Regions from separate parts of the Priestia sp. 53B2 genome, predicted to be linked through region 3. Evidence: riboswitches for the same ligand, from Rfam matches in the RefSeq annotation. Region 3 holds a riboswitch; each other region holds the start of a gene.
What was found. Region 3 has a riboswitch for cobalamin ahead of ACN6NE_RS25220 ((2Fe-2S) ferredoxin domain-containing protein). Riboswitches for the same ligand answer to the same signal wherever they lie in the genome.
Positions count from the first base shown of each region.

Region 1: it holds a riboswitch for cobalamin, as region 3 does, so the genes downstream of both, ACN6NE_RS26895 (cobyric acid synthase) here and ACN6NE_RS25220 ((2Fe-2S) ferredoxin domain-containing protein) in region 3, are expected to answer to the same signal.
Region 2: it holds a riboswitch for cobalamin, as region 3 does, so the genes downstream of both, ACN6NE_RS21260 (ABC transporter substrate-binding protein) here and ACN6NE_RS25220 ((2Fe-2S) ferredoxin domain-containing protein) in region 3, are expected to answer to the same signal.
Region 4: it holds a riboswitch for cobalamin, as region 3 does, so the genes downstream of both, ACN6NE_RS12545 (HoxN/HupN/NixA family nickel/cobalt transporter) here and ACN6NE_RS25220 ((2Fe-2S) ferredoxin domain-containing protein) in region 3, are expected to answer to the same signal.

Region 1 covers NZ_JBLZXA010000030.1:429,028-433,243, reverse strand. Annotated here, with positions in the region: gene ACN6NE_RS26905 (APC family permease) at 1-1,078, shown strand, start outside; gene ACN6NE_RS26900 (YdcF family protein) at 1,137-1,700, opposite strand; cobalamin riboswitch at 1,848-2,027, shown strand; gene ACN6NE_RS26895 (cobyric acid synthase) at 2,120-3,646, shown strand; gene ACN6NE_RS26890 (FecCD family ABC transporter permease) at 3,852-4,216, shown strand, end outside.
Region 2 covers NZ_JBLZXA010000027.1:154,906-159,121, reverse strand. Annotated here, with positions in the region: gene cbiB (adenosylcobinamide-phosphate synthase CbiB) at 1-115, opposite strand, end outside; gene ACN6NE_RS21265 (adenosylcobinamide amidohydrolase) at 120-728, opposite strand; gene ACN6NE_RS21260 (ABC transporter substrate-binding protein) at 817-1,776, opposite strand; cobalamin riboswitch at 2,036-2,168, opposite strand; gene ACN6NE_RS21255 (thioredoxin family protein) at 2,259-2,573, opposite strand; gene ACN6NE_RS21250 (YpjP family protein) at 2,762-3,364, opposite strand; gene ACN6NE_RS21245 (class I SAM-dependent methyltransferase) at 3,747-4,216, opposite strand, start outside.
Region 3 covers NZ_JBLZXA010000030.1:117,451-121,666, reverse strand. Annotated here, with positions in the region: gene ACN6NE_RS25230 (M42 family metallopeptidase) at 1-1,029, shown strand, start outside; gene ACN6NE_RS25225 (hypothetical protein) at 1,343-1,501, shown strand; cobalamin riboswitch at 1,648-1,826, shown strand; cobalamin riboswitch at 1,945-2,124, shown strand; gene ACN6NE_RS25220 ((2Fe-2S) ferredoxin domain-containing protein) at 2,225-2,605, shown strand; gene cobJ (precorrin-3B C(17)-methyltransferase) at 2,619-4,216, shown strand, end outside.
Region 4 covers NZ_JBLZXA010000015.1:60,442-64,657, reverse strand. Annotated here, with positions in the region: gene ACN6NE_RS12550 (M20 family metallopeptidase) at 1-980, opposite strand, end outside; gene ACN6NE_RS12545 (HoxN/HupN/NixA family nickel/cobalt transporter) at 1,210-2,007, opposite strand; cobalamin riboswitch at 2,141-2,323, opposite strand; gene ACN6NE_RS12540 (organic hydroperoxide resistance protein) at 2,429-2,848, opposite strand; gene ACN6NE_RS12535 (undecaprenyl-diphosphatase) at 3,001-3,594, opposite strand; gene ACN6NE_RS12530 (ABC transporter ATP-binding protein) at 3,741-4,216, opposite strand, start outside.

The DNA of each region.
Region 1 (4,216 bases), 310 kb from region 3:
ATCTGTGTTCAAATATGCGGTTCCTCTTACAATTATCGTCGTGTTGGCTTATCACTTTAAATCTGCTAACTTTACAACTGGCGATTTTACTCCGTTTGGTTTTAATGGTATTCAAGCAGCCATTTCAACAGGTGGCGTTATGTTTGCTTACCTAGGACTTCACCCTATTGTTTCTGTAGCCAGTGAAGTTAAAAACCCGCAGCGTAATATTCCAATCGCGCTCATTATCTGTATTGTACTTTCAGCGATTATTTACACAGCACTGCAAGTATTGTTCATTGGTAACATCCCGGCTGATATGCTATCAGGAGGATGGGGAACAATTCAAGAGCAATTCTCTTTACCATTTAAAGATATTGCACTTATTTTAGGCCTTGGCTGGTTAGTAACGCTTGTTATTTTTGATGCTATTTTATCACCAGGCGGTAACGGGAACATCTTCATGAATACAACTTCTCGTTTAGTTTATGCTTGGTCTCGTAATGGAACATTATTTAAACGTTTCTCAAAAGTAGATAAGAAAACAGGAATTCCACGTGCGTCACTATGGCTATCATTTGGAATGTCCGTATTCTGGACACTGCCATTTCCTTCTTGGGAAGCGCTAGTAAACGTATGTTCAGTGGCACTTATTCTGTCTTATGCGATTGCGCCAATTTCAGCTGCTGCATTCAGAGTAAATGCAAAAGACCTTAAAAAACCTTTTAAATTAAAAGGTATGAGCGTTATTGCTCCTGTTTCATTTATTTTCTGTTCATACATCGTATATTGGTCAGGGTGGACGACAATTTCTTGGCTGCTAGGATCACAGCTTCTAATGGTTGTTATCTACGTAGCGTTTAAGAAATACGTACCAACTGACGTCGTAAAATTTGCACAGCAGCTTAAATCTGCTTGGTGGCTAGTTGCTTATTATATTATTATGCTTGTTATCTCTTATCTAGGTTCATTTGGTGGAGGACAAGGTGTGCTAAGCAACCCGCTTGACTTAATTTTAATTGCTCTTGTTTCACTTGGTATTTTCTACTGGGCGAAATACACAGGTTTACCAAAAGCAGTTATCGATACAGATGATTAATAAAAAACACGGCATGAATTCATGCCGTGTTTTTCGCTTGTATAGGCGTATACTCTATTTATTTATCAAACAGCCATGTTTTTAATATAGCAGCATACTCACGAAAGTAGGCTTGAAGTTTAATTGAATTTGGTGTTTTTGCACCTAAAGGATAAACGTCAAAGCCCTGACGTTTGGCAATAATAGAGGCGCGAAATAAATGAAAATCACTGCTAACAAGCACGACTTTTTTGTGTTGAATATCAACTTTCTGTTTAGTAAAAGTAAAATTCTCAAAAGTAGAAGTTGACTGATCTTCTTTTATAATTCGATTCTTTTTAATTCCTTCTTTCCGCAGAAAATGATAGGCTGCCTCTGCTTCAGAAATTTCTTCATCGGATCCTTTTCCGCCCGTTACAATAACTTTTGTTTGTTGATGTGCTTGTAAATAAGATAAAGCCGTCTTTACTCGTTCTTTTAAACTAGGAGACATTTGATTACCATCTACTTTAGAACCTAAAACGAGCACATAATCTGCGTTTTGTGGAACAGGCTTGTGAGCAGTTTGATACATACAAAAAGATATAATTGCTATATAAAGAACAAGAGAACCAATAAAGGTATAAATCATTTTTTTCTTCAACTGTGAGCACCTTCCTAGCTATTTCATAAGATGTTTGGAAAATAATTGTTATTATAGCATACGAGACCCAAATAAGTATAAACACAGTAATATATAATAATAGAAGAAAATCGTTATTGTGAATGGTTATAAAATTCGTTACAATAAAGAATAAATGATTTTAAAAGTGCCTCTAAGGAGGATAATAGGGAAATCGGTGTAAATCCGATGCAGCCCCCGCTACTGTAAATGTGGATGAACCTGCAAAGACCCACTAGTCAAACTAGGAAGGGTGCAGAAGTAAAACGAAGCATAAGCCAGGAGACCTGCTTTTAAAAACCCCTTATTTTTCGGTGGGAGAAATAAGTCAAGACAATGTGTTAATGAGCGCATGACCAAACCTTGACTTTTACAGTTAAGGTTTTTTTATGTGGTAGGGAGTGGAAAAAGTGAAAAAAGGAAAACCGCTTATGATTCAAGGAACGCACTCAGACGCTGGAAAAAGCATGATTGCTACAGCATTTTGCCGTATTTTTAAAGAAGACGGCTATCAAACTGCACCGTTTAAATCGCAAAATATGGCGCTTAATTCATACATTACAATGGATGGAAAAGAAATTGGCAGAGCGCAAGGAATTCAAGCAGAAGCGGCTGGAGTAGAAGCAACAACCAATATGAATCCTATTTTAATTAAACCAACTCGTGATCATGAATCTCAAATTGTCGTTCACGGAAAACCGCTACGTAATATGTTTGCTTTTCAGTATCGGCAAGAATTTTTTAATGAAGGTTTGAACGTTATCACGGAAGCTTATAAAGAGCTTGCCAATCATTATGATCGAATTGTGATTGAAGGCGCTGGAAGTCCTGCTGAAGTCAATTTGAACGATCGGGAACTCGTAAATATGCGCGTTGCAAAAATAGCAGAAGCGCCTGTTGTGTTAGTAGGAGATATTGATAAAGGAGGAGTTTTCGCGAGCCTAGTGGGTACTCTTCAATTGCTTCCAGATGAACACAAGTCTAGAGTTATTGGGGTGTTAATTAATAAATTCCGAGGAGATTTAGAACTTTTAAAACCAGGGTTGAAGTGGTTTGAAGAATACACGGGTGTTCCGGTTCTAGGAGTTATTCCTTATATGAACAATGTGGAAATTGACGCGGAAGATTCGTTATCACTCAGAAATTACTCAACGCTTGTGAATCCGTTAAAAGAAATTGATATTGCGGTTATCTCATACCCGCGCATCTCAAATTTTACAGACATCGATCCTTTAAGCTTAGAAGAAGACTGTCACGTGAGGCTTGTAACCAAGCCGTCGCAATTAGGTACGCCTGATTTAATTGTTTTACCAGGAAGCAAAAATACGATTGAAGATGCTCAGTTTTTACAAGAAAGCGGCCTGGCTCTAGCCATTAATCAAGTTTTGAATACAACGAACGTTCACGTCATTGGCATCTGCGGAGGATATCAAATGCTAGGGGAGACAATTACAGACCCTGATGCAGTAGAATCTCGGATTGAATCCATTAAAGGGCTGGGCTTGCTTCCAGTGGAAACCGTTATGACAACCAGCAAAAAAACAGAAAGAGTTTCTGGGTATGTCCAGCTAGAAAGTGAAAGAGTTTCGATTGAAGGCTACGAAATTCATATGGGAAAGACGATTTCTAAGAGCACCACGGAAGCTTTTGCAGTGGTAGAGCATGAAAAAGAAGGAACGGTTAAAGACAACGTCATTGGCACGTATGTTCATGATGTGTTTCATAACGATGCTTTGCGCAGAGCTTTGCTTAATCAAATTCGTAAACATAAAAAATTGCCGCCTATTACGGACACATTCAACAGTCGCCTGCAAAAAGAGGAGTCTTTTTCAAAAGCAGCAGCATATGTGAGAGAAGCTGTAGATATGGAAAAGCTGTATCATTTAATAGACAACTATAAAAGCCCGGAGCAAGCACAAAAAGTATAGCTTATAGAGGCTTTCGCTTGTTTTTTTACCGAGAACTTTAGTACGCTATTCTACGTTGCCTAGTTCAACAGTCTAGCACTCGTAACAAATAAAAGATGATTGTTTCCAACTTAATGCATGGTGGAAGCATGGTTTATGGACAGGAAAATGAATGGTTAATGTAATGTAAAACATCACGCCTCGTTTCCTAGAGGAGCTGAAAGTATTGATTTTTAAACGTATTTTTTTAAACAAAGCATCTCTTTTATACATAGTCAGTTTATTTATTGTATGTACTTCGGTGATTATGGGCGTATTTATTGGTACAGTTTCGTTAACCGTAGGAGATACAATCAAAATTATTATTGGCCACCTTACCGGGCTATCCCTATATCACGGTCCGGAAAACATGGATTTAATCATTTGGCAAATTCGTTTTCCAAGAGTACTGGTGGCATTTTTAGTAGGAGCTTCGCTTTCAATAGCAGGGGCTGCCTTTCAAGGGCTATTAAGAAACTCTCTTGCCGATCCTTATACGATCGGAGTTTCCTCAGGTGCAACCCTTGGCTCTGTCATGGCAATTTATTTTCA
Region 2 (4,216 bases), on a different contig from region 3:
TGCCAAACCAGCGAACGGGATGCGGCCAATTTTCGGGGTCGCCTATGATTCGGTCAATTAGTAAAGCAATCGTCATGGCCGTCATGTGTGCAATTATCGCTTGTGTAATACTCATTTCTTCACCTCTTTCCCTTAAGTCCCTGCTCTAAGCTTATTTTCACAAGCTTGGCTACCGCTTGACCTAAAGCAGTCATAGAGCCTGCATATTCATATAATGGTCCTTGCTGAGACGCTGCAACTGAGATGCTGTCCGTAGATGTTCCTGTAGCAATCGTCTTTGTAGCTGGATCTATGACACCCAGCTGTGACAGCGTTTTTGCTTTGGCTTCTGTGGCCGCAATAAAAAGCTGTAAAAACGCAGCATCCGTAAGCGTACCTTCCACGAAAAAAAACATATTAATTGTACCGGGAGAGGAATAGAACGGGACAGCTTCGTCAGCTGTAATATCTACTGCGTTTCCTACTCCAGCCGTTATCACGGAAGCTACTCTTACTCCGTAGTCTTCATAACAGTAAACCGCTCTTTCTTTTAACCAAACGGCTGTCATCAACCCTACGATTTGCTCATGGCGCACATTTTCTTTCATCAAATATTGCTCATACTCCAAAGAAGGAGTATCTGAATAATAGTCTTTGTGAACAAATCGATTGTAAAAGGTGTCCGTTTCCGTAATGCCTGTTCCTAAAACCCCTGAGCTGTATGTTTTATAAGAAGTCTCGGTTTTCATGATTAAAAGCTCAGGCCGTTCTTCAATTTTAAGATGTGAAAAGGGACCAATCCCCTTTTCAATTCGAACTGGAATATGGTCCCTCTTCTTATTTATTGTACACCTCAGGGTATACTGCTTTTGCTAAGTCCTCTAAGCCATCTACAATACGAGGTCCTAAGCGGTTGATTTTGTTTTGATCAACCTTCTCGATGTTACCCTCTTTTACAGCAGTCATGCTGCTCCAAGCGGGACGCTTCATAATCTCATTTTTGTCTGCATCATACGTTGCGATAATAACGTCAGGGTTTAACTTAACAACTTGCTCTTCAGAAAACTTAACCCAACCCTTTTCACTAGCCGCTACGTTATCAGCACCGATCATAGTAAGCATTTCGTTCATGAACGTACCTTTTCCTGTTGTATAAATCTCAGGAGCTCCTGATACTTCTATCCATACTTTTTTACGATCTTCTTTTGAAATCGTTTTTGCTTTTTTCTCAATTGAAGCTACTTTTTCTTTCATGTCTTTAATTGTTTGATTAGCTTCTTTTGTTTTACCCGTTAATTTACCGATTTGCGCAATAGAATCATAAACCGTATCAAACGTTGTTGAATCTTTTACAACAAATACCGGAATACCCGCACTTTCAATTTGTTTAAATACTTCATCCGAAACGCCCATACTTGAAGCGTGTGCCAGCACTAAATCAGGATTTAAAGCAATAACTTTTTCTGCATTAACGTTCATATCTCCTACCTGCGCTTTTTTCTTTACGCTTTTAGGATAATCATCGTTGCTTGTGACACCAACTAATTCTTTTTCAAGACCAAGGGCATATACAATCTCCGTATTACTTGGCATTAATGAAACAATTTTCTTAGGCTGTTTTTTCAACGTAATTTCTTTATCACGCGCGTCTTTTACCTTCACTGGAAATGCAGCTTGTGACGTTTGTGCCGTATCTTGCTTCGTTTTTTTATCACTGTTGCTTTGGCTGCCTGCACCGCATGCAGCAAGTACGATGACTAACAGTGTAATAATGGAATACGATAGCCATTTTTTCATCTAAATACTCCCCCTATATATTGTTCATTGTGAATACGAAACCTCCACGTTAAAGAAAAAGCAAATGATCATGCAAAAAGCAGCGCTATCCCGTTTTTTCCGCTTTGACTATGTATACTGCTCGCCGGCAGCTTCAAAATAAAAAAGCTTTACTTTCAATTGAAAGCAAAGCAGGTAACGTCAAGATAAGCAGGAAAAGAATCCGTTCACTATACTTGATATGTATGTTCATTACCCTGCTTCACCCTTCCTCGAAGGTTTCACAGCTAACAATAAGGCAGGTTTCCTGACTTACGCACAAAGCGCTTACAGTGGCGGGACCGCGCTGGTTTTTCACCAGACTTCCCTTTTCACTCAATCTTTAAATTGAGACCTTATTGCTTTACGTTTATTCACTTGTCCTAGTATACCCCACTCATAGAAAAATGGAAATAGCCATTCTCACAAAAAAAGCTGCGAGAATGCTCTCGCAGCTTAAGGAATTAAAGAGTTGCTAAAAATTCACGGACCGCTTCAGGCGTTTTAGCATTTGCACTGTGCAAGTGCGCAATTTTTTCACCGTTTTTATATACAAGAAGAGAAGGAATACCCATTACATTGTTTTCAGCAGAAAGTTCTTCAAACTCATCCTTGTCAATTTTAAACCATGCTTTATCTGTATTTTCGTCAACGATTTCATCAATGAACATATCCAAACGTTTGCAATCAGGACACCACGTTGTCGTAAAAATCCCAACGCTTAGTGTTTCGTTCTTAATTTGTTCGCGAAATTGTTTTTCTTCCGTAAATTGTTTCATTGTGTTACCTCCAGCATCTATTCGTTCCTTCTCACTATTCTATGGTAAGAAGTCTGACTTCATTATAAACGATTTTTTTATCGTTGTGCTAATGTTTCAGCTTATTTAGACCATAACGGTTTTAGACGTAAAAAAATGCTAGCTTAAAAAAGCTAACATTTCGAAATCGTAGAATGTTGTGTCTATTATCAGCTAAACCATTTAGGCGGCATGTTTCGGTTCCAATAAATTTTCCCTAAATCATAATGCTTTTGAAAATTATCTGCAGCCGCATGATAGTGAAAATTAAACCAGTATCCATCTTTTGGAGGGTTTTCACGCCGTACATGAAACCGTATTAAGTCCTGACCGGTCTCCCGGTCATATACATGGAAAATCTTTTCACCGTAGCCAGCAGCAGGATGCTCGCTTATCTCGAGATTCTGAATTGACTGTTCACGTTCAGTGCCAATGTCGGTCAGCACTTCTTCAATTTTAGGTAACACTGCTTGACGAAATTCATCTTCAATGACAGGCCCAATTTTTGTTCCGAATTTTTCCACTGACTGTTTTTCAGCTGATTCCATTGCATACGTAACAAATGATGAAACGTCTTCATATTTTGGTTCTTCATATGGCAAATGAATATCTTCTATAACAGCCGTGACAGGAGTTGTTTCTCTTACATACCCTGCTTTATGTTGCTTGTCCGCTTTTGCATCATCAACGTATAAATATTCTGGTGGAGTGACAAGCCCAAATGTAAATACTGTAATAAATACAACTAGCATTCTTTTTATCCATCTAGGCATTCGTATCTTTCCTTTCTCATCTTTTCCCATATGGTCTTTTCATATCGTAAAATTCATTATCATAACTCACTAGGTATTGTAACATACTTATTAATTTTTTACCTATATTTGCTTATTCATTTATGCTGTCTACGGGCATTCGACGACTTTTTAATTAGCACCTTCCTTCTTCTGTTTGAGGTTGTCACACCGAGCGGAAACCTATACAAGATATTCCTTTTTTGCTGGATGCTTAAACACAAAAAGTATTTTTATGTTCAAAAATATATCATACTTTTATGAACTTTAGATGAAATTCATAAAAAAAAACTTCCAAAACTTTTTAATTCCTAAAAGGTTTTGGAAGTCTTTTCAATGATCGTTATTCATTTTACTTTTTTGTTTATTTTTGTATATCGATTGTCCCGTAATGAAATTTTGATGTTTTTCGTTTTTGCACGGTAAATCCATGTTCTTCAAAACGACTGCTTTTCCAATGATCTTTTAGCACGATCTTTTGTTTGGCTACTCTTTTTGCTTCTTGTATAGCCATTGGCGTTAGCGTGGTATACAGTGCTATTGCTTTAATACCGTTAATTCCATTCGATTCATCAATTTGCTCTTGAAACATAGGATCAAAGTAAACAACATCAAAAGATTTATCTTCACAACACGCCAAAAACGATTCAAAATTTTGATGAACCACGTTTATACGCTTCATTGCATCGTTCAACTCTTGTACGTCACTTTCCCAATTTAAAAGTCCTTGTTTGACTAAATAAGCTACATAGCGGTTGCCTTCTAGTCCGACAACTTTTCCACTTTTCCCTACCGCTGCGCTCGCCATCATACTATCCGATGCAAGACCAAGTG
Region 3 (4,216 bases):
ACTGTTCAGTTAATTAAAAAGCTTGTTTCGATTCCCAGTCCTTCTGGAAATACAGAAAAGGTGATTTCATTTGTCGAAGACTATGTAAAAGAGCTAAATATTCAAACGTATCGCAATCGAAAAGGAGGCTTAGTCGCTACTATTCCCGGTAAAGATACAGATCACCACCGCATGCTGACGGCTCATGTCGATACATTAGGTGCTATGGTAAAAGAAATCAAACCGAGTGGGCGTCTGAAAATCGACTTGATTGGAGGATTTCGCTACAATTCTATTGAAGGAGAATATTGTGAAATTGAAACTTCATCAGGAGAAGTATTTACAGGAACCATCCTGATGCATCAAACATCTGTTCATGTGTATAAAGATGCAGGGAAAGCTGAGCGAAATCAAGAAAATATAGAAATTCGACTGGATGAAAAAGTACATAGCGCAGAAGATGTTCGCAGCCTTGGAATTGAAGTCGGCGACTTTGTTTCGTTTGATCCTCGTATAGAAATAACAAAAAGAGGTTTTATTAAATCTCGTCATCTCGATGATAAAGCAAGCGTAGCTTTATTGCTTCAGCTCATGAAAACAATTCAAGAAGAACAGATCGAACTGCCATACACTACGCACTTTCTCATTTCAAATAATGAAGAAATTGGATACGGAGGAAATTCGAACATTACGCCTCAAACAGTAGAATACTTAGCTGTTGATATGGGTGCTATGGGAGATGGACAATCTACCGATGAATACACCGTATCTATTTGTGTAAAAGATTCAAGTGGCCCTTATCATTATGGTTTGAGAAAGCATTTGGTGGAGCTAGCTAAGCAGCATGATATTCAGTACAAATTAGATATTTATCCGTTTTACGGATCAGACGCTTCTGCTGCTATTCGTGCCGGACACGATATCGTACACGGCTTAATTGGTCCAGGAATTGATTCTTCTCATGCGTTTGAGAGAACGCATCAAGATTCATTGAACCATACGTATAAGCTTCTTTATCACTATGTGCAGTCGAACATGGTTCTACTTTAAGAGAGGAATATTTAATTAGTGTATTTTTATGCAAAATAAAGAGCAGGACGGGATTGTGATGTCTGTACTTTCTTTTTTTAATAAATACTATATATTTTTTTACTGGTGAAGCAACAGTTGGTTAAAAAAGCACCCTTTTTAAAGAGGACTGCTTAAACCTTTTGTACATTGTGTTCATTTACAGAAGTTAAAATGTTTTTAAATTTTAAAAAGTTTCTTGTGACAAGTTTTGTAGAATGGGTTTTCAAAAGGAAATGGTTTCGGCATAATGTGGATATAGCGATCACTACAATAATCGGAGGCGAATCTTTTCATGTGGGTACTGACGGTATATGCTGGAAAAGAAATGAAAATGTTTGAATTTGAAACTGAAAAGCAGGCGAGAGAAGCGTTTGCTAAAACAAATGGCTGTAAAGTCCTTTCAGAAGTTGTGTATTATAATGATCCTCATTTAACATTAGTAGCTATATAATGAAAAAACAAGAGCTGATTTTATGCTCTTGTTTTTTTATAGATGCTTGTATCTTCCGAAAAGAATAGAGTTGAAATAAAAAAAAATGTACGCTATGATATGGTAGTTACTTCTATTATTCTGATAGTTTAAAAGGTTCATATATATCAAACAGCAACAGTAAAGATGCCAAGAAGGCTTAATAGGGAAACTGGTGAAAGGCCAGTACTGTCCCCGCAACTGTAAGTGTGGACGAACGAGTATAACCACTGTGAAGAAATCACGGGAAGGTTCTCAAGTAGAATGATACACAAGTCAGGAGACCTGTCTTTATTGTGAAGTTTCTATTTCTCCGGGGAGCGGGAAGGAAGACGTTGGCTTAAAGTGGCATTCGTGTACACTCTTATTCTGACGTTTTACCCGCTCGCATATTAGCGAAGCGGGTTTTTCTCGTAGCGTAAAACTACATATCGTGCAAAAAAGGTGCGCAATGTTCACATTGCGTTAAATGGGAAGTCTGGTGTGAAGCCAGCGCGGTACCCGCCACTGTGAAGAGGAGCTGATTGCATATGCCACTGTATTCGGGAAGGCGCAATCAAGTGATGAATCGAAGTCAGGAAACCGGCCTTTTTCTAATGCGAAGCTTACCCTACGGGATATAGGTGGAAGTGCAAAAACTTAGTTTGAATTTTCTGCGCCTCTATCATTGATAGAGGCGCTTTTTTTAGTAAAGGAGCGATGAGTGTGACGACGTGGAACTTAAATGGAACAAAACATCACGTATTGATTTGTAATGGAAGCAGCTGTATGAGAAAAGGTGGAGAAGAAGCCACGCAAGCTATTCGAAATAAGGTGACGGAACTGGATTTGGATGAAACGGTTCATACAACGCGTACGCGCTGTAACGGACGATGCAAAGATGCTCCAGTAGCTATCGTGTATCCTTCAGGAGATTGGTACAAGCAGGTCACTGAAACCGTCGCTCACCGAATTGTCGAAGAGCATTTAGCAGGAGGCTGCAGTATAAGGGAATCGCTTATCTATGAATATGATCAAAACGGTTTCGTTTCTCCGGAAAACAGTGACTCCATAGAAGGAATTGACAAAGTAAAAAGTAACGCATAAAGGAGGAGCTAGCATGAAAGGTAAACTGTTAGTTATTGGATTTGGGCCAGGAAGCTTTGAACATATTACACAGCGAGCAAGAGAAGCCATTCAAGAAAGTGATATGATCATCGGTTATAAAACCTATGTGGAACTAATTCAAGGACTGTTAACGAATCAGCAAATTATTAGTACGGGAATGACCGAAGAAGTAAGCCGTGCACAAGAAGCTGTAAAGCAAGCTGAAGCAGGAAAAACCGTAGCTGTTATTTCAAGCGGAGATGCAGGAGTATACGGAATGGCAGGCCTTGTGTATGAAGTGTTGATTGAAAAAGGCTGGAAAAAAGAAACGGGCGTAGAGCTGGAAGTAATTCCTGGCATTTCGGCTATTAATTCATGCGCATCTCTCCTTGGAGCGCCCGTGATGCACGATGCTTGTACGATTAGTTTAAGTGACCACCTTACGCCTTGGGAGCTAATCGAAAAAAGAATTGAAGCAGCTGCACAAGCAGATTTTGTAGTGGCTTTTTACAACCCAAAAAGCGGAAGACGAACAAGACAAATTGTTGAAGCACAAAGAATTCTATTAAAGTACCGTTCCCCTGATACGCCTGTTGGCCTTGTGAAAAGCGCTTATCGTGACCGTGAAGAAGTCGTAATGACTAACTTAAAAGACATGTTAAACCACGAAATAGGCATGCTGACTACCGTTGTTGTCGGAAATTCATCTACGTTCTTTTACGACGATTTAATGATTACACCGCGAGGATATCAGCGGAAATATACCCTCAACCAAACAGAGCAGCCGCTAAGACCGCATCAGCGACTTCGAAAAGAAGCAGAACCATGGGCTCTCGATCAAGAAGAGACTGTAGAGCAAACAGCTTCAGCTATTGAAGCAGTTCAGGACACAAGAGAAGAAAAAGCAACTTCACGAGCTCTTGCAGAAGAAGCGCTTCAAGCAATTTTAGGTGAAACCACTTCTGCGGTCGTACACCAGTCAATACAGTCTATTTTCGAAGTGGCGGTTAGTCCAGGACTTGCAAATAAGAAATTCACGCCTGTTCAAATGACCACACTAGCAGAAGTTGTTGGTGAAAAAGGTACGATGGAGTATACACCTGACCATCAAATCAAACTGCAAATTCCAACGGCTCAGCCAGACGTGATTATTAAAAAGCTCCAAGCAGCTTCCTTTTTACTATCTCCGGTCGGAGACGTGTTCACAATCAAAGCGTGTGATTTTTGTGACGGAGAAAAAAGCGATGCTATTCCACATACGGAAGAATTACAAAAACGCCTTGGGGGAATGGACATGCCAAAAGAGCTGAAGCTTGGTATTAATGGATGCGGTATGGCCTGTTATGGTGCTGTTCAAGAAGATATCGGCATTGTCTATAGAAAAGGTGCTTTTGATTTATTTTTAGGAGCTAAAACGGTTGGACGCAATGCGCATTCAGGTCAAATTGTGGCGGAAGGCATAGCGCCCGATGACATTGTTGAAATAGTGGAGAACATTGTCCATGAATATAAAGAAAAAGGTCATCCTAATGAGCGATTTCATAAATTTTTTAAGCGTGTGAAGAACGTTTATGGATTCGACTATCAAGATATAACACCAAAAATAAAAGT
Region 4 (4,216 bases), on a different contig from region 3:
ATGCCCAGTTTGGCCGCGATTGACTGAGCGCATTCAAATAACTCTTCCGTTTGTTTAGACTTGACCATCGGAGGACGATTCATGCCTCCCGTTACTTCGAGCTTAATCCCTTTTAAAATGGGTGTTAAATTCAAAATAATATCCGTCATACGTTTTGCTTCTTCTTCTGTAGAAACACGTAAATCCACGTGCGCTTCTGCATATTCCGGCACTACATTTGTACCGCTGCCTCCCGTAAATGTCCCAACGTTCACCGTTGTACCTTTTTCATAATCTGTTAAGCCCTGCAAGAAAATCACTTGGCGCGCCAGCTCTTCAATCGCATTGATTCCTTCTTTGTGGTGATTACCCGCGTGTGCTGCTCGTCCCCATACTTTTACGGTGAAAATTCCCGCTCCTTTGCGCGACGTTTTTAACGCACCTGAACCCGCCACCGCCGGTTCCGCTACTAGCACTGCTTCACTTCTTTGCGCTTCTTCTTCAATGTATTTTTTAGAAGAAATTGACCCAATCTCTTCATCCGAATTGCAGAAAAACACAATTTTTTTATCGAGCGATAAGCCAAGCTCTTGAATCGCTTTAATCGCCCATATAGATTGTACAATGCCGCCTTTCATGTCTAAAATTCCCGGACCATACAGCTTGTTTCCCTCTGTTCTTAGACTCAGCCTTCCCTTTTCCCATACCGTGTCAAAGTGACCGATAATTAAAAGCTGCTTTTCTCCTTCTCCAATCGTAAATTTCAAATGGTTTCCTACTTCTTTTTCTTCTATGATTTCGTATCCTACCCCTAACCGTTTATGAAACAGCTGCGTTAAATACATTCCACACTGATCTACTAACTCTTTACTGTAGGACGGTGATTCTTTTTTCACAAATCCAACTAGATCTTCAAGCATCTCTTGTTCGTGTTCTTTTAAATAACTAAACACGCTTTGTTCTACCATTACCTGACTCAAATCAATTCCTCCTCCAAACAACCCCTGCTGCTTGCATTAAATGCTTTTATTTATCGTACGTATAACTATGTTCTACGTTTCACATAACGACCTTAAATTATCCTTAATTATAATGGTTTTCAGACAATTTTCCATCCTTTAAATACAGATAATACTTTAACTTATTCATAACCGACCCAAAATAGCCATAAACTTCAACAAATTCATACAAAAAAGCTTCAATCTTTAACAGATTAAAGCTTTCGTTTGACTAATTGACATTTATTTTAATATTTTTCCCTTTTGACTTCACACTCACAAAAACAAACATAGACACTAAAAAAATAAACAGAATAACGCCAACCATTTCAAAGTTTACTTCGGCCCATGGGTTAAAGAAAGTGAATGCTAAATAGAACGACACACCATACGCGAGAACAACAATAACCCAGCCCATCAAGCGGGAAGCAGATTGTCCAAATTTACTCAATTCATTCACCATTTTATGTACAATCATCGAATCGATTGTATCTGTCAGCATCATACCAAACATAAACACTAGTCCTAACAAAAGCGGCGTATACTTGCCTGCGTTCCCTACAGCTAGAGACCACACGGCCGTTTGACTGACCGTTTCGGCTGCTAAAGCGAACAATGCTCCTACAAGAATAATTAAAAAAGGATTCGTTGTTCCTTTTGCGATTTTCGGAATAAACTTTCCTTTTAACCCACTCAGCTGAAACTCTTCCTCTTTATTTTTGGTTCGAAGCAAATGATATGTGTTTAATGTCCCGATTAGAAAGAGAGAGATAATGGATACCCAAGATGCAAAATGATCGAAATACGATGGAAACGTAAAATTCTTCATCACCACGCCCAGCACCCCGGCCGTGACGGCCACCATTCCTCCGTGACCTAGTGAAAACAGCGTTCCGACCCACGGGGCAAAACGGCTGCCCATTCGCCAATTATATCGAGTCTGGCCATCAATAAAAGCTAAGTGATCTGCATCCAATCCGTGCCTGATTCCTAATAAAAAGACAAGTAAAAAAACTGATAAACCTTCCATTTCCTACACTCCTTTTTTTAAAATAAAACGTAAAAAAGCCTCAATTCTATAGAAATTGAGGATGTGTCGGCATATGAAAATAAACAGCAATTGCTCACTGCGTACCTTGATACACCGCCTCTTTCCTAGAAGAGTCAAGTGTACAGAATAGGTAGGTCTCCTGGCTTGAGATCATCATTTTCTACCGCCTTCCTCGTTTTGAGTGACAATAAGATAGAAAACTCCCTGCTTACAGTGGCTGGACCGCTCGAGATTTGCACTCGATTCCCTGTTACCTCTTACGCTATGTAAGAGCACCTAAACTGTGCGAATGATTCATTTTCCTCCTCATTATACTAGTACCGCTTACAAATGAATAGAGAAAATTCAAATAAAAAAGCCCTGCTAAGCTTTACATGCTTAGCAGGGCTTTTTAAAGAAATTAAACTACTTCTACCGTTACGTCTACATTACCGCTGATTGCTTTTGAATACGGGCAGTATGAGTGAGCTAGGTCTACGTATTTTTTCGCTGTTTCTAAATCTAAGCCTTCGATATGAGCTTCAAGCGCTACTCCAATTTTCACTCCTTGATCAGCTTTATCAGGAAGCAGCTGAACAGTAGCTTTTACTTCACTGCTTTTGATTTCTACGTTATGTTTTTTCAACATAAATTCTAACGCGCTGTTGAAACAAGCACTGTATCCAGCTGCAAACAGCTGCTCTGGGTTTGTTGCTGTTGTTGCTTCTCCACCAAGCGCTGGAGGTGTTGCAACGTCTAAGTTAAAGATGTTATCTAAAGAGTGAACTTCTCCTGTTCTTCCACCTGTGTTAACGACTGTTGTTTCATATAAAGCTTTCATGTATAAACCTCTCCTCTTTTTCATTAATTTTATTAAAAGTTTTTTATTTATCGTTTCTGTAATTTAATTGTACACAATTTAATTTTAAAAAACAAGTATTAAATACATTAAAAATTTCCCAATAAAAAAAGCCGCGTATTTGCGACTTTTTCTTAATAATATTGAGACTGTTTGTCATAAGCAGATTTTCGAAAAATAGACAAGTTAGTAATAGTCCTCATCAGTTTCGTATTAAAAATAACATAATGAATAAACAGCGCCAGCACGCAGCCTAAAACGGCTCCTGTTAACACATCGAATGGATAATGAACGCCAACCCATACACGTGAAAAGGCAATGAGTACGCCCATGACAACCCACATGCGCCCTGAACGTTTGAAATGCAGCCAAATGGTAAAAGTGATAACTAATGCAGATGTAGCATGATCGCTTGGAAATGAAGAATTTGCGGCGTGATCAATAAGCTGATTCACGTGGTGAGAGATAAACGGACGATCTCGATAAGCAAATAAACTAATCACTTTATTGATAATGACTCCTGTGGCACAAGCACATAAAGCTTGAAATGCTACAACACGGCTGCCGTTTTTATTAATAAGTAAAAATAAGCCGAGTAAAACGATAAGTACATACTGGGCATAATCTGCAAAGAATACCATCAGCGAATCTAGAGGCTTTACGTGTGAGGCATACTGATTCACCGCGTGGAAAATGGTATAATCTACTGAATTGATAGCTGATAACATAATCGAAATCCTTTCTTATTTTTAAATGTCATTAGCTATCTTATCAGTTTCTTGAGAAAATGAACATGTTTTTGTCAGAAGCTTCCTAACTGGTATTTATAAATAATGTATTCAGGCTGAGTAGTAAACCAACGGTCTTTCGCCCATTAACTCACCTGTGAGTGATCCACAATATTTTTTTGCAAAAAGATTTCTTCTAAAGAAGGTTCTTCGACGTGAACTTGATAAATGTCGATGCCGCATTGAATTAATTCGCGAATAATAAGAGGAATATTTCTTTCTTTTTGAAGCATCACTTTTGTGTACATGTGATGGTATTCAACTTCGGGACTCAACGTACGGAAAAACTGTTGAATGTATTCTTTGTGACTGTTTGGATAAGGATCATGTTTGATCATCACCGTTTTTTTCGCTTGATATTGAAAGCGCAGCTCTTCCATTGTACCTTCTATTAAAATGACCCCATTTTTCATAATTGCTACACGTGTACAAATCTTCTCGACTTCATTTAAATTATGAGACGTCATAAAAATCGTCTTGCCTTGATTTTGAAGTTCTCTTATTAGTTCATGAATGCGAAGAGCAGATTCAATATCTACTCCAGAAGTTGGTTCATCTAAAA